2 regions of the Nesterenkonia sp. K-15-9-6 genome follow, and region 2 is predicted to be linked to the other one. Evidence: predicted binding sites of a transcription regulator. Region 2 holds the regulator's gene; the other holds the start of a gene.
What was found. The regulator HspR, encoded in region 2, represses chaperone genes until heat shock. The targets are predictions, from matches to a motif close to AAGTTGAGTCNNNNNGACTCAACTT.
Positions count from the first base shown of each region.

Region 1: SD455_RS15765 (Hsp20/alpha crystallin family protein) is a predicted target of HspR. The motif match lies at 3,502-3,526, and genes of this name have one in related genera.

Region 1 covers NZ_JBQYEY010000037.1:7,627-13,460, forward strand. Annotated here, with positions in the region: gene SD455_RS15745 (inositol monophosphatase family protein) at 1-425, shown strand, start outside; gene SD455_RS15750 (ASCH domain-containing protein) at 515-1,240, shown strand; gene mgrA (L-glyceraldehyde 3-phosphate reductase) at 1,250-2,299, opposite strand; gene SD455_RS15760 (hypothetical protein) at 2,372-2,917, shown strand; gene SD455_RS15765 (Hsp20/alpha crystallin family protein) at 2,943-3,422, opposite strand; gene SD455_RS15770 (cysteine desulfurase family protein) at 3,551-4,720, opposite strand; gene nadC (carboxylating nicotinate-nucleotide diphosphorylase) at 4,765-5,607, opposite strand; gene nadA (quinolinate synthase NadA) at 5,657-5,834, opposite strand, start outside.
Region 2 covers NZ_JBQYEY010000006.1:83,295-89,128, reverse strand. Annotated here, with positions in the region: gene SD455_RS05695 (AbgT family transporter) at 1-1,242, shown strand, start outside; gene SD455_RS05690 (M20/M25/M40 family metallo-hydrolase) at 1,253-2,533, shown strand; gene SD455_RS05685 (heat shock protein transcriptional repressor HspR) at 2,628-3,056, opposite strand; gene SD455_RS05680 (DnaJ C-terminal domain-containing protein) at 3,186-4,151, opposite strand; gene SD455_RS05675 (nucleotide exchange factor GrpE) at 4,319-5,113, opposite strand; gene dnaK (molecular chaperone DnaK) at 5,127-5,834, opposite strand, start outside.

The DNA.
Region 1 (5,834 bases), on a different contig from region 2:
TGGCCTCGGCGGCCGAGGATCCCGGGCGGCCCGGAGTGCTGACCTCGCAGCCCTTCCAGGGGCTGCGCTCCACCGGGGCCGAGCTCGAAGAGCTTGTGGAGATCTGCCGCAGCTTCGGGATCGTCCGGAATCCGGGGTCGTTCGCCCTGCAGGTCGCTCACGTGGCCGCGGGTCGGGCCAGCGGGGCCTTCGAACTCACCGGTGCGGCACCGTGGGACATCGCTGGGGGGATTGCGGTGGCCCAGGCCACGGGATGCACCCACCTGCGGCTGGGGCAGGCTCCGCCAGGGTTCGGGGACTGGGCCAGCCACTCCTACCTGATCACCCGCGATCCCGCCAGGGCTGCTGAGATCGGCCCCCGCCTGGCCCGTCTCATGGCCCACGGCGAGGTGCCGGAGGTGTTCGCCAAGTTCATGGCGATCTGACTCAAGCAGACACGCTCGGCTCAGGCAGGCTCTGAGGTCCGGTCCCATCACGGGGCCGGGCCTCATCGTCTGCCCGTAGACTGCACTCCATGCTGACGCTCAACGACCGCCGTGTCCTGACTGCCGCACGGGAGGTCACGTCCCGTCTCGGGCCGGGGGACGAGCACACCGTCGGTTCCGCAGCGATCGACATCTCCGGGCGCATCCACACCGGGGTCAACGTCCACCACTTCACCGGTGGCCCCTGCGCGGAGCTCGTGGTGCTGGGCCAGGCCGCCGCAGTGTCCTCTGACCGGCTGATGACCATCACCGCTGTGGGCGATGACGGCCGTGACGTCATCGCGCCCTGCGGACGATGCCGCCAGGTGATGCTCGATCTTCATCCTGACCTCGAGGTGCTGGTGCCGCCGACCGACGCCACCGCAGGGGAGGCGGCGACGCCGGTGTCGATCCGCGACCTGCTGCCACACGGGTACCGGTCGCCGGACGCTGATGCCGGGCGGGTGCTGCGTTTCGCCGGCCAGTACTACGACGATGTCGCCGACGGTCGCAAGACCGTGACCATCCGGCTGGGAGACCCCCAGCGGATCGGCCCGGTGACCATGGTCTTCGAGCAGGCGGAGGTCGCAGGGTTCCAGGTGCTCTCCGGCGTCGTGGAGACCATCGGGCAACGCCGGTTCGGGGAGCTGACCGCCGAGGACGTGCGGCGGGAGAACGCCTCGTCGCTGGAGGCTCTGCGCTCCGGGCTGCGGGGCCACTATCCGCACATCACGGAGGAGGACGTCGTCGACGTCGTCGGCTTCCGCCTCGCCTGATGAGCCGGATCAGGCGGACGTGCTGCGGCGCGCGTCGCCCCAGATGTCGATGCCGGCGTCGACGGCGTGCTGGTCGATCTCGGCCAGCTCCTCGGTGGTGAACGGCGCGCTGCGCAGGGCCTGCAGGTTCTGCTCCAGCTGCTCGACCCTGCTCGCACCGATCACCAGCGAGGTGACCCGCTCGTCTCGCAGAGCCCAGGCCAGTGCCATCTGGGCCAGCGTCTGGCCGCGCCGCTGGGCGATGTCGTAGAGTGCGCGGATCCGAGCCAGGTTCTCTTCGCTGAGGAAGCCGTCCCGGAAGGACGGCTTGGTCGCGGCACGAGAGTCCTCCGGGACGCCGTCGAGGTACTTCTCCGTGAGCATTCCCTGAGCGAGCGCACTGAAGGCGATCACGCCCACGCCCTCCTCCTCGACCGTGTCCAGCAGGCCGTCCTGCTCGATCCACCGGTTGAACATCGAATACGAGGGCTGATGGATCAGCAGGGGAGTGCCCAGCTCCTTCAGGATGGCCGCGGCCCGGCGGGTGTCCTCCGGGGAGTAGGAGGAGATTCCGGCATAGAGGGCCCTGCCGGAGCGGACGGCGGTGTCCAGAGCGGCCATCGTCTCCTCGAGCGGGGTGTCCGCATCCGGGCGATGGGAGTAGAAGATGTCCACATAGTCCAGCCCGAGACGGTCCAACGAGGCATCCAGGCTGGAGAGCAGATACTTCCGGCTGCCTCCCGGCCCGCCATAGGGGCCCGGGTGCATGGTCCAGCCCGCCTTGGTGGAGATGATCAGCTCATCCCGGTAGGGGGCGAGGTCCTCTCTCATGAGCCGACCGAAGTTGATCTCCGCCGAACCCGGAGGGGGACCGTAGTTGTTCGCCAGATCGAAATGCGTGATGCCGGAGTCGACGGCGAAGCGCACGATGTCCCGCTGCCGTTGGAAAGGGACGTCGTCACCGAAGTTGTGCCACAGGCCCAGCGAGAGCGGCGGCAGCACCAGGCCGGAGCGACCGACCCGGCGGTAGTCCAGCCTCGAGTAGCGGTCGTCGGCGGCGAGGTAGGGCCGGTGGCTCATGGGTGCTCCTGTTCGGTCGTCGGGCCGCTGGCAAGCCTACTCCTGCCGGGGCGGGCCGACTACGATCAGTCCATGGTGACGTCACAGAACACAGCAGCGATCGCCCGCGCGACGGGCCGGCCGTGGGACGCCTGGCTCGAGGAGCTCGACGGCGCAGGCGCCCGCGAGATGGACCATCCGCAGATCGCCGGGCTCGCGATCGCCCGCATGCCCGAAAGCCTGGACAACCCCGGCTGGTGGGCCCAGGGAGTGGCGGTGGCCTATGAGCAGCATCATGGGATGCGGGTCCCGGGGCAGACCAGCGACGGGATGTTCCAGGCCTCGGCCAGCAAGACGTTCCGCGGCACGCGGGATGAAGCGTGGGCGGCCTGGACGGAACTCGTCGCCGACCGTGAGGAGTTCAACGGCGTCGGGCTCGCCCAGGCGCCCACGACCTCTGAGACCCCGAAGTGGAGATACTGGCGGGTCTCCTTGGAGGACGGCACCAGGGTGAGTGTGGGCGTCACACCCAAGGGTGACGAGAGGGCAACCGTCGGCCTGGAGCATGCGAAGCTCGGCTCTCCTGAGGAGATCGACCGGTGGAAGCCCTTCTGGAAGGCGCTGCTCGCCGAGCTGTGAGCAGACCCCGGTCACGGATCGGTGCTCAGCTCTCGATCTGCTCCTGGGCGCCGGAGCCGGACCGGGTCACCTGGATGCGCTGCGGAGTCTCTGCGGAGTAGACGCCTGCGACCCTCACGGTCAGCACGCCGGCGTCGTAGTCCGCTGTCACGGAGTCCGAGGGGACCTCCTGCGGCAGAGTCACCGTCCGGGAGAAGCTGCCGTATCGGACCTCGCGCAGTCCTTCTGCCTCGCGCTCGTCACGGCGCTCACCGGAGACGGTGAGGCTGCGTCCGGTCAGCTCCACTGAGACGTCCTTCTCCGGGTCCACCCCGGGAAGGTCCACACGCAGCACCAGGTCCTCGCCGTCGCGGTGGGCGTCGACGGCGGGGACGAAGCCCGTGGCTTGTCCTGATTCCATGCGGGGAGCCGCGAAGGCCGCGGAGTCGAACAGCGGGGTGCGCAGGGACCGGAAGACGTCGTCCATCAGGGACAGCGGTTCCAGGCGGGTCAGACGGGTGGTCATGAGGATCAGCCCCTTTCGATCTGTTGTCTGGTTGACGGCTTGCAGTCAGATCAACAGCTGTCCGGGGCGTCGTATTCCAAAGTTGAGCGTCATATGCTCAGGTTTTCATATCGCCGTGTCGCTGGCCCTCATGGTGCCGCACAGGCACTGCGGATCAGCGCCTCAGCGGCACGTGCGAGGTCAGCTGATGAGGTGTTGGCGCCGAAGGTGAACCGGACGGCGGTCTGTGCCAGGTCCTCCGGCACGCCCATAGCCGTCAGGCTGGGACTCGCCTCCGAGGAGCCGGCGGCGCAGGCGGAACCGGAGGAGCAGAAGATCCCGGCCCGCTCCAGATCCAACAGTACGGATTCTCCACTGCGGCCCGGCAGGACGAAGGAGGCGTGACCGGCCAGCCGCCGGGTGCGGTGACCGGTCAGGCGAGCTCCGGGGACACCCTCCTCGACGGCGGCGATGAAGTCGTCGCGTCGGCGACGCAGCGTCTCGGTGTCCTCTGCGGCGGCGAGCTCCAGCGCGGTGGCCATGCCGACGGCGCCGGCGACGTCCTCCGTGCCGGAGCGTCGGCCGCGCTGCTGGCCGCCGCCGTGGATCAGCGGCTCGAACGGGGTCCGACGCCGCAGCCACAGGACGCCGACGCCTTTCGGGGTGCCGAGCTTGTGTCCGGCCAGGCTCAGGGCCTGCACCCCGAGTTCGCGGACGTCAATGGTCTCGGATCCAGCCGCCTGGACCGCATCGGTGTGGAACGGCGTGCCGGTCTCGGCGGCGACGGCCGCCAGGGAGGCGATGTCCTGGACCGTGCCGACCTCGTTGGAGGCCGTCTGCACGCTGACCAAGGTGGTGTCAGACCGCAGGCGGCGCTGCAGCTCGTCGGGGTCGACGACTCCGGCATCGTCCACAGGCAGAACGTCCACCTCGTAGCCGATCCTCTCCAACCAGGAGGCCGATTCGGCGACCGCTGGGTGTTCCACGGCGGAGATCAGTACGTGCCGGCCTCGGGGAGCCGCCAAGGCGATCCCCTTGACCGCGGCATTGTCAGCCTCGGTCCCGCCCGAGGTGAACAGGATCTCACCCGGCCTGGCGCCCAGGGAGCGTGCCACACGGGCGCGGGCGTCGGTCAGGGCGCGCTCGGCGGCGAGTCCGGGCTCGTGTCGGCTCGAAGGATTGGCGTGCACCCCGGCGAGCAGCGGCCACATGGCCTCCAGGACCTCGCGGCGCACCGGGGCCGAGGCGGCCGCGTCCAGGTAGACCGTGGAGGGCCCGGAGAGCGTCGGCTGCTCCTGCGGCTCGGGGGTCTGTGTCATGGGAGGATCCTTCACCGGGTCGGGTGCTGCGGCGCACTGAGGGTTCAGCGCGACGTCGTGAAGTCGAGTCCGAGGTCCACGGCCGGCACGCCATGGGTCAATGCGCCGACGCTGATGACATCGATGCCGGTGGCGGCCACCTGGCCGATCGTGTCCAGGGTGATGCCTCCGGAGGCCTCGACCACGGCACGGCCGGCGATGATCTCCACTCCGCGGCGCAGCTCCGGGAGGGAGAAGTTGTCCAGCATGATCGTGTCGGCCCCGCCGGCCAGCGCCGGGGCGATCTGGTCGATCCGGTCGACCTCCACCTCGATGTGCACGGTGTGCGGCAGTCGGGTTCGTGCGGCGGAGATCGCCGCGGCGAGGTCGTCCACCAGGGCGAGGTGGTTGTCCTTGGCCATCACGGCGTCGGAGAGGCCTGACCGGTGGTTGTGTCCGCCGCCGCAGCGCACGGCATGACGTTCCAGCGCGCGCAGCCCCGGAGTCGTCTTGCGTGTGTCGGCGATGCGCACCCCCGTGCCAGCCACCGCCTCGACGTAGCGGGCCGTCAGACCAGCGACCGCCGTCATGCGCTGCACAAGGTTCAGAGCCACCCGTTCGGCGGTCAGGATGGGCCGTGCCGGGCCGTGCACCGAGGCGAGCCGCTGGCCGGCGACGAAGGGTGTGCCGTCGTCGTGATGAACCGTGACCTCCACATCCTGGGACAGCGCCGTCATCGCCGCGGCGAACACCGCGCCGCCGCTGAACACGCCGGCCTCGCGGGCGACCAGGTCGGCCTCGGCCTGTGCGTCGGCCGGCACGAATGCCCACGAGGTGAGGTCCCCGAAGGGGGCGTCCTCCTCCAAGGCGCGATGCACCACAGTCTCGATCTGGCTGCGCGTGAGCAGCGGGTCCCCCGCGACGTCGCGGGCAGGGAGCAGGGGGGTCGTCACGGGATCACCTCGGCTTCGCCGCGAGCATGCGGTCCAGGGCGACCTTCGCCTCTGCTGCGACCTCGTCGTCGACGATGATCTGGTTCTCCACCCGGCCGGCGACGAGCTCGTCCAGCACCCAGGCGAGGTACCCCGGGTGGATCCGGTACATGGTCGAGCAGGGGCAGATCACCGGATCCAGG
Region 2 (5,834 bases):
GTCTCGCGCCGTTGGTTGACCTTCACCGTCGCCCTGGCCGGAGTGACCGGATCCGTGGCCTCGGACGCCATCTACGTCATCCTGATCCCGTTGGCGGCCGCGGCGTTCAAGGCCAGCGGCCGCTCCGCGGTGCTGGGCGCCGTCGTCGCCTTCGGCTCGGCCTCCGCGGGCTACAACGCGTCCCTGCTGATCACCGCCAGCGATCCCCTGCTGGCCGGGATCTCGACCTCGGCGGCCCAGCTGATCGACCCGGACCATGTGGTCTCCCCGGTGGCCAACTACTTCTTCTCCGCGGCCTCCGCCGTGGTGCTCGCCCTGGTGGTCACGCTGGTCACCGAGCTGCTGCTGGTCCGGATGACCGAGCGGATGAAGCACGAGGAGGACGCCACCGGCGGAGCGGCCACCGCCGTGCTGGCGGCTGGCAGGGACCTTGACGACGGCGGCCGCGGCGAGGCGATCACCGATGAGGTCTCCCTGCTGACCTACACCCGCCGAGAGGTTGCGGCGCTGCGCGCGTCCCTGCTGGCGCTGGCAGGCTTCCTGGCGGTGTACTTCTCCCTGCTCCTGCTGCCCGGCTCGCCGTTCCAGGCCGAGAGCGGGGACGTGCTCGACTCCCCGCTGCTGACCGACATCGCCGTGCCGATCGCGCTGGCCTTCCTGGCGGTGGGCATCACCTACGGGGTCGCAGCTGGCACCATCACCCGCCCGCGGGACATCCCGGAGCTGATGGGACGCTCCATCAAGGAGCTCTCCGGCGTGGTGGTGCTGTTCTTCGCGGCCGCCCAGTTCATCGCCTACTTCAGCTGGTCGAACATCGGGATGGTGCTGGCCATCGAGGGCGCCCACCTGCTGGAGCGGTTGGACCTGCCCGTGGTGGTGATGTTCGCCGGCGTCGTGCTGCTGGTCGCGCTGTTCAACCTGACCATCACCTCGGGGTCCGCGCAGTACACCCTCATGGCCCCGGTCCTGGTGCCCATGCTCATGCTGGTGGGCACCTCCCCGGAGGTCACTCAGATGCTGTTCCGCATCGGGGACTCCCCCACCAACATCATCTCCCCGATGAGCCCCTACTTCGCCCTGGTGCTGGGGTATCTGCAGCGGTACTACCCGAAGGCCGGCATCGGCACCCTGGTGTCCCTGACGCTGCCGGTCTCCGTGGCGCTGCTGTGCGCCTGGTTCCTGTTCTTCGTGCTGTGGTGGGCCCTCGGGATCCCGCTCGGGCCCGGAGTGCCGGTGCGCTGAGGAGACGACCATGACCAGGAGAGACAGGACCCCGATGGAGAGGACCCCGATGGAGAGCACCCCGACGACGTCTGCCCGCCCCGACGCCGTGGCCGGCATCCCGATGCCGGCGCTGCGGAACCACGCCGCCGCCCACCAGGAGCAGCTCCTGGAGGACCTGCGGCGCATCGTGCACGCGGAGACGCCCAGCCATGACAAGGCGCTGCTCGACGCCGGGCTGGAGGAGATCCGCACCCTGGCGGTGGAACGACTCGGCGAACCCCTGGCCGAGGCCCGCACCGACGGCGGCGTCCACGGCGACGTGCTGGATCTGCGGTGGCCGGGACGCGACGTCGACGGCGGCGAGATCACGGAGCTGGAGAGCTCCGTGCTCTCGGTGTGCCACTACGACACAGTCTGGCCAGCCGGCACGATCACCGGCTGGCCCCTGACCGCCGAGGGCGACCGCCTCACCGGCCCGGGCGTGCTGGACATGAAGTTCGGCATCGTCCAGACCCTCTGGGCGGTGCGTGCGCTGCGCGAGCTCGGAGTGCCGCATGCCCCGCTGCGGCTGCTGCTCACCGGCGATGAGGAGATCGGTTCGACCGCGGGGCGCCCGGCGATCGAGGCCGCCGCGGCGCAGTCCGCGCTGACACTGGTGCCGGAGCCCAGTGCGGCCGGTCAGCCCAAGGACCGCCGCAAGGGCATGGTCTTCGCGGACCTGACCGTGCACGGCGTGCAGGCCCATGCCGGGTTGGAGCCGGAGAAGGGGGCCAGTGCGGTGCACGCGCTGGCCGCCGTCGTGCCCGACATCGTCGCCCTGGCCTCCCCGGATCACGGGACCACCGTCACCGTGGGCACCTTCCACGGGGGCACCAGCCGCAATGTGGTGGCCGGTCAGGCCACCTGCCAGGTGGATGTGCGCGTGACCGAAGCGGCCGAGCAGGACCGGGTGGCCGAGGGTCTGCGCGCCCTGCGGCTGCCGGAGCCCCATGCCGCCGACCCTCGGCTGCTACTGGAGATCGCGGTGGATGCCAATCGGCCCCCGATGAATCCGACCCCGGCCTCCCGGGCCGCCATGGCCCGGGTGGAGCGCCTGGCCGCAGGTCTGGGGCGGAGGATCACCCCGGCCGCGGTGGGCGGAGCCTCCGACGCGAACTTCGTCTCCGCCCTGGGGCTACCGGTCCTCGACGGCCTCGGTGCCGTCGGCGAAGGGCCGCATGCGGTCCATGAGCACATCCTGGTCTCGGAGATCGCGCCGCAGACGGCGCTGCTGGCGGGACTGCTCGCCGACGTCGCCGCCCGCCCCTGACCCCTCCTGACGCACAGATCACCGCTCGACGGGGTGTGCGGGACAGAGTGTGCGGGGCGGGTGTGCGGGGCGGATGCTCGGGCAACACACCCGGTCAGCGGCGGCGCGGGTCCCAGAGCACCAGCGCCTGGGTGCTGGTGCGGGCCCGGCGGCCTCGGGCCACCGTGACCACGTCGCCGTGCGGGCCGACGGCGAAGACCCGTGGCTTGGTGGAGTGCCGTTCAGCCTCGCGGAGTTCGTAGCGCAGCTCCTCCACGGTCTCCTCGAGCTCCTCCACCCGGTTCTGCAGCTCGATGATCCGCCGGATGCCCTCCAGGGAGACGCCCTCCTGGGAGAGCTGCTGGATCTGCCGGAGCTGTTCGATGTCATAGGGCGAGTACCGACGGTGCCGGCCGCCCTGGCGCCGCGGGGTGACCAGGCCGATGCGGTCGTACTGGCGCAGCGTCTGCGGGTGCATGTCCGCCAGCTCGGCGGCCACGGAGATGACGAACAGCGGAGCATGCCGGTGCTCCGCCTCGATCAGCCGCGGGTCCTCCCCGCCGATCTCGGAGCGACGTCTCCTGGCCACTGCTGCTCACCTCTTCCGTTCCCGCCCGGCCGCGCTGGGGCGGGTCGGTCTCGTCTCTCCATCATCCCGCAGCGGCGGGCCCGGTCACAGGGCGGCCCGGACCTCCAGGTCGCCGCGGGGGTCGACGTCGCGAGTCGCCTCCGCGTAGGCCTTCACGGCCTCCACCGCCTCCTCGGAGAGGTCCTGGGGCACCTGCACGTCCACGACGACGAGCATGTCCCCCTGGTGGGACTTCCGGCGGACCCCGTGCCCCTTCAGCCGAAGGGTGCGGCCCGAGGTGGTGCCGGCGGGGACCTTGATCCGCACCTTCTCCCCGTGCACGGTGGGCACTTGGACGGTGGTGCCCAGCACGGCCTCGTCGAAGGAGACGGGAAGGTGGATGCGGATGTCGTCACCGTCGCGCTCGTAGAACCGGTGCGGGGTGATCGCCACCTCCACCAGCAGGTCGCCGGCGCCGCCGGGTCCCTGCTGGCCCTTTCCCTTGACGCGGACCTTCTGGCCCTCCTTCACCCCGGCGGGGATCCGGACGTCGATGACGTTGCCGTCCGGTTCGCGCAGCCCCACCGTGGTGCCGCGGACGGCCCCGGCGAAGGAGATGGTGGTCTTCGCGGTGCGGTCGGCGCCCTTGGCCGGCGCGCCCCCGCCGAAGCCGCCGCCGAACCGGCCGCCCATGCCACCGAAGATGTCGGAGAAGTCGGGGCCGCCTCGACCCCCGCGGCCGAAGCCGCCGGCGTCGCCGAAGAGCCCGCCGAAGATGTCCTCGAATCCGGAGGCGCCGCCGGCGCCGCCCGGGGCTCCGGAGAAGCGGGCGCCCGAGCCCATGGCCCGGATGGCGTCGTACTGCTCCCTCTGCTGCTTGTCGGAGAGCACGGTGTGGGCCTCGGAGACGTCCTTGAACTTCTGCTCAGCGGCCTCGTCCCCCGGGTTCTTGTCCGGGTGGTACGTCCGGGCGAGCTTCCGGTAGGCCTTCTTGATCTCGTCCTCGGACGCGTCCTTGGAGACGCCCAGGATGGCGTAGAAGTCCTTGTTGATCCAATCCTGCGAGGCCACGGCGCCTCCCTCCCTGCTTCTCTTCTGCGACCCCGCCGGGCGGGGCCTGTGCGTGGTGCGCTGTCTGTGTGCCGACGTCGTGGGCTGCGACGCTCCGCGACGACGGCGTCGGCCGATCCGTGCCGACGGCCCGGTGCGGGCCGTCGGCACGGAGAGTCAGGCTCGGCTCACTCGGCCGGGCCGGTGGAGACCATCACCTGGGCCGCGCGCAGCACACGGTCGCCGTGGCGGTAGCCCGCCCGCAGCACCGCGGCCACGTGGTCGGCGGGGATCTCCGGGTGCGGCTGCTGCATGAGCGCCTCGTGGACCGACGGGTCGAAGGGCACGCCTTCTTCGTCGATGCGCTCGAGGCCCTGCTGCTGCAGCAGCGACTCCAGTTTCGCGGCGATGGCCGCGAAGGGCCCGTCGGCCAGGTCACCGGCCTGCCGGGCGGCGTGGATGTCGTCCAGCACCGGCATCAGGCCGGTGATGACGTGACCGACGGTGCGGTCCCGCTCCACGGCCCGGTCCCGCTCCACGCGGCGCCGGTAGTTGACGTACTCCGCCTGGAGACGCTGCAGGTCGGCCTGCAGCTCGGCCTCGCGGTCACCGGCGCTCGACTGGTCCGCGGGGACCTCCTCAAGCTCCGGCTCCTCAGCCACCAGGGGATCCGCACCGGGGTCGGGGGTTCCGGCTGCGTCGGCGACGCTCACCGGATCCCCGGCCTCGGAGTCCTCGGCATCCTCGGCCGGCAGGTCGCGCAGGATCTGCTCGGCCTGGGCCAGCGGGTCCTGCACCGGGTCTGCCGGTGCTGTGCCGGAGCCCGCAGCGGCTTCCTTCTCCTCGGCGCCGGTCTCTCCCTCCACGTGGCGCGGCCGGCCCGTCTCCGGGTCGATCCGGCGCTTGTCGGTGAAGCGGATCGGTTCCTCGGACTCAGGACGGTCCACGCCGTCCCGCTCCGGGTTCTGGTCCTGCTCTGCCATCAGGGACGACCTCTCACTTCTTCTCGTCGGCGTCCTCGTCGACCACCTCGGCGTCGACGATGTCCTCGTCCTCGCCGGAGGCGTCGCCGGCGGGCGCGCCGTCGGTGGCGGCGTCAGCACCGGCCTGCGAGTACAGCGCCTCGCCCAGCTTGGTCTGGGAGGCCTGCAGCTTCTCGAAGGCGGACTTGATCTCGTCGTCGTTGTCCTCGCCCTCGAGCGCCTTCTTCAGGGCGTCGACGTCGGCCTGGACCTCGTCCTTGACCTCGGCGGGGAGCTTGTCCTCGTTGTCCTTGATCAGCTTGTCCACCGAGTACGCGGTGGTCTCGGCGGCGTTGCGCTGCTCGGCGGCCTCGCGACGCTTCTTGTCCTCCTCGGCGTGGGCCTCGGCGTCGGCCACCATGCGGTCGATGTCCTCCTTGTCCAGGGAGGTGCCGCCCGTGATGGTCATGGACTGCTCGGTGCCGGTGCCCTTGTCCTTGGCGGAGACGTGGACGATGCCGTTGGCGTCGATGTCGAAGGTGACCTCGATCTGCGGCACACCGCGCGGAGCCGGGGCGATGCCGGTCAGCTCGAAGGTGCCCAGGGCCTTGTTGTCCCGGGTGAACTCGCGCTCGCCCTGGAAGACCTGGACGGCCACCGAGGGCTGGTTGTCCTCGGCGGTGGAGAACACCTCGGAGCGCTTGGTCGGGATCGCGGTGTTGCGTTCGATGAGCTTGGTCAT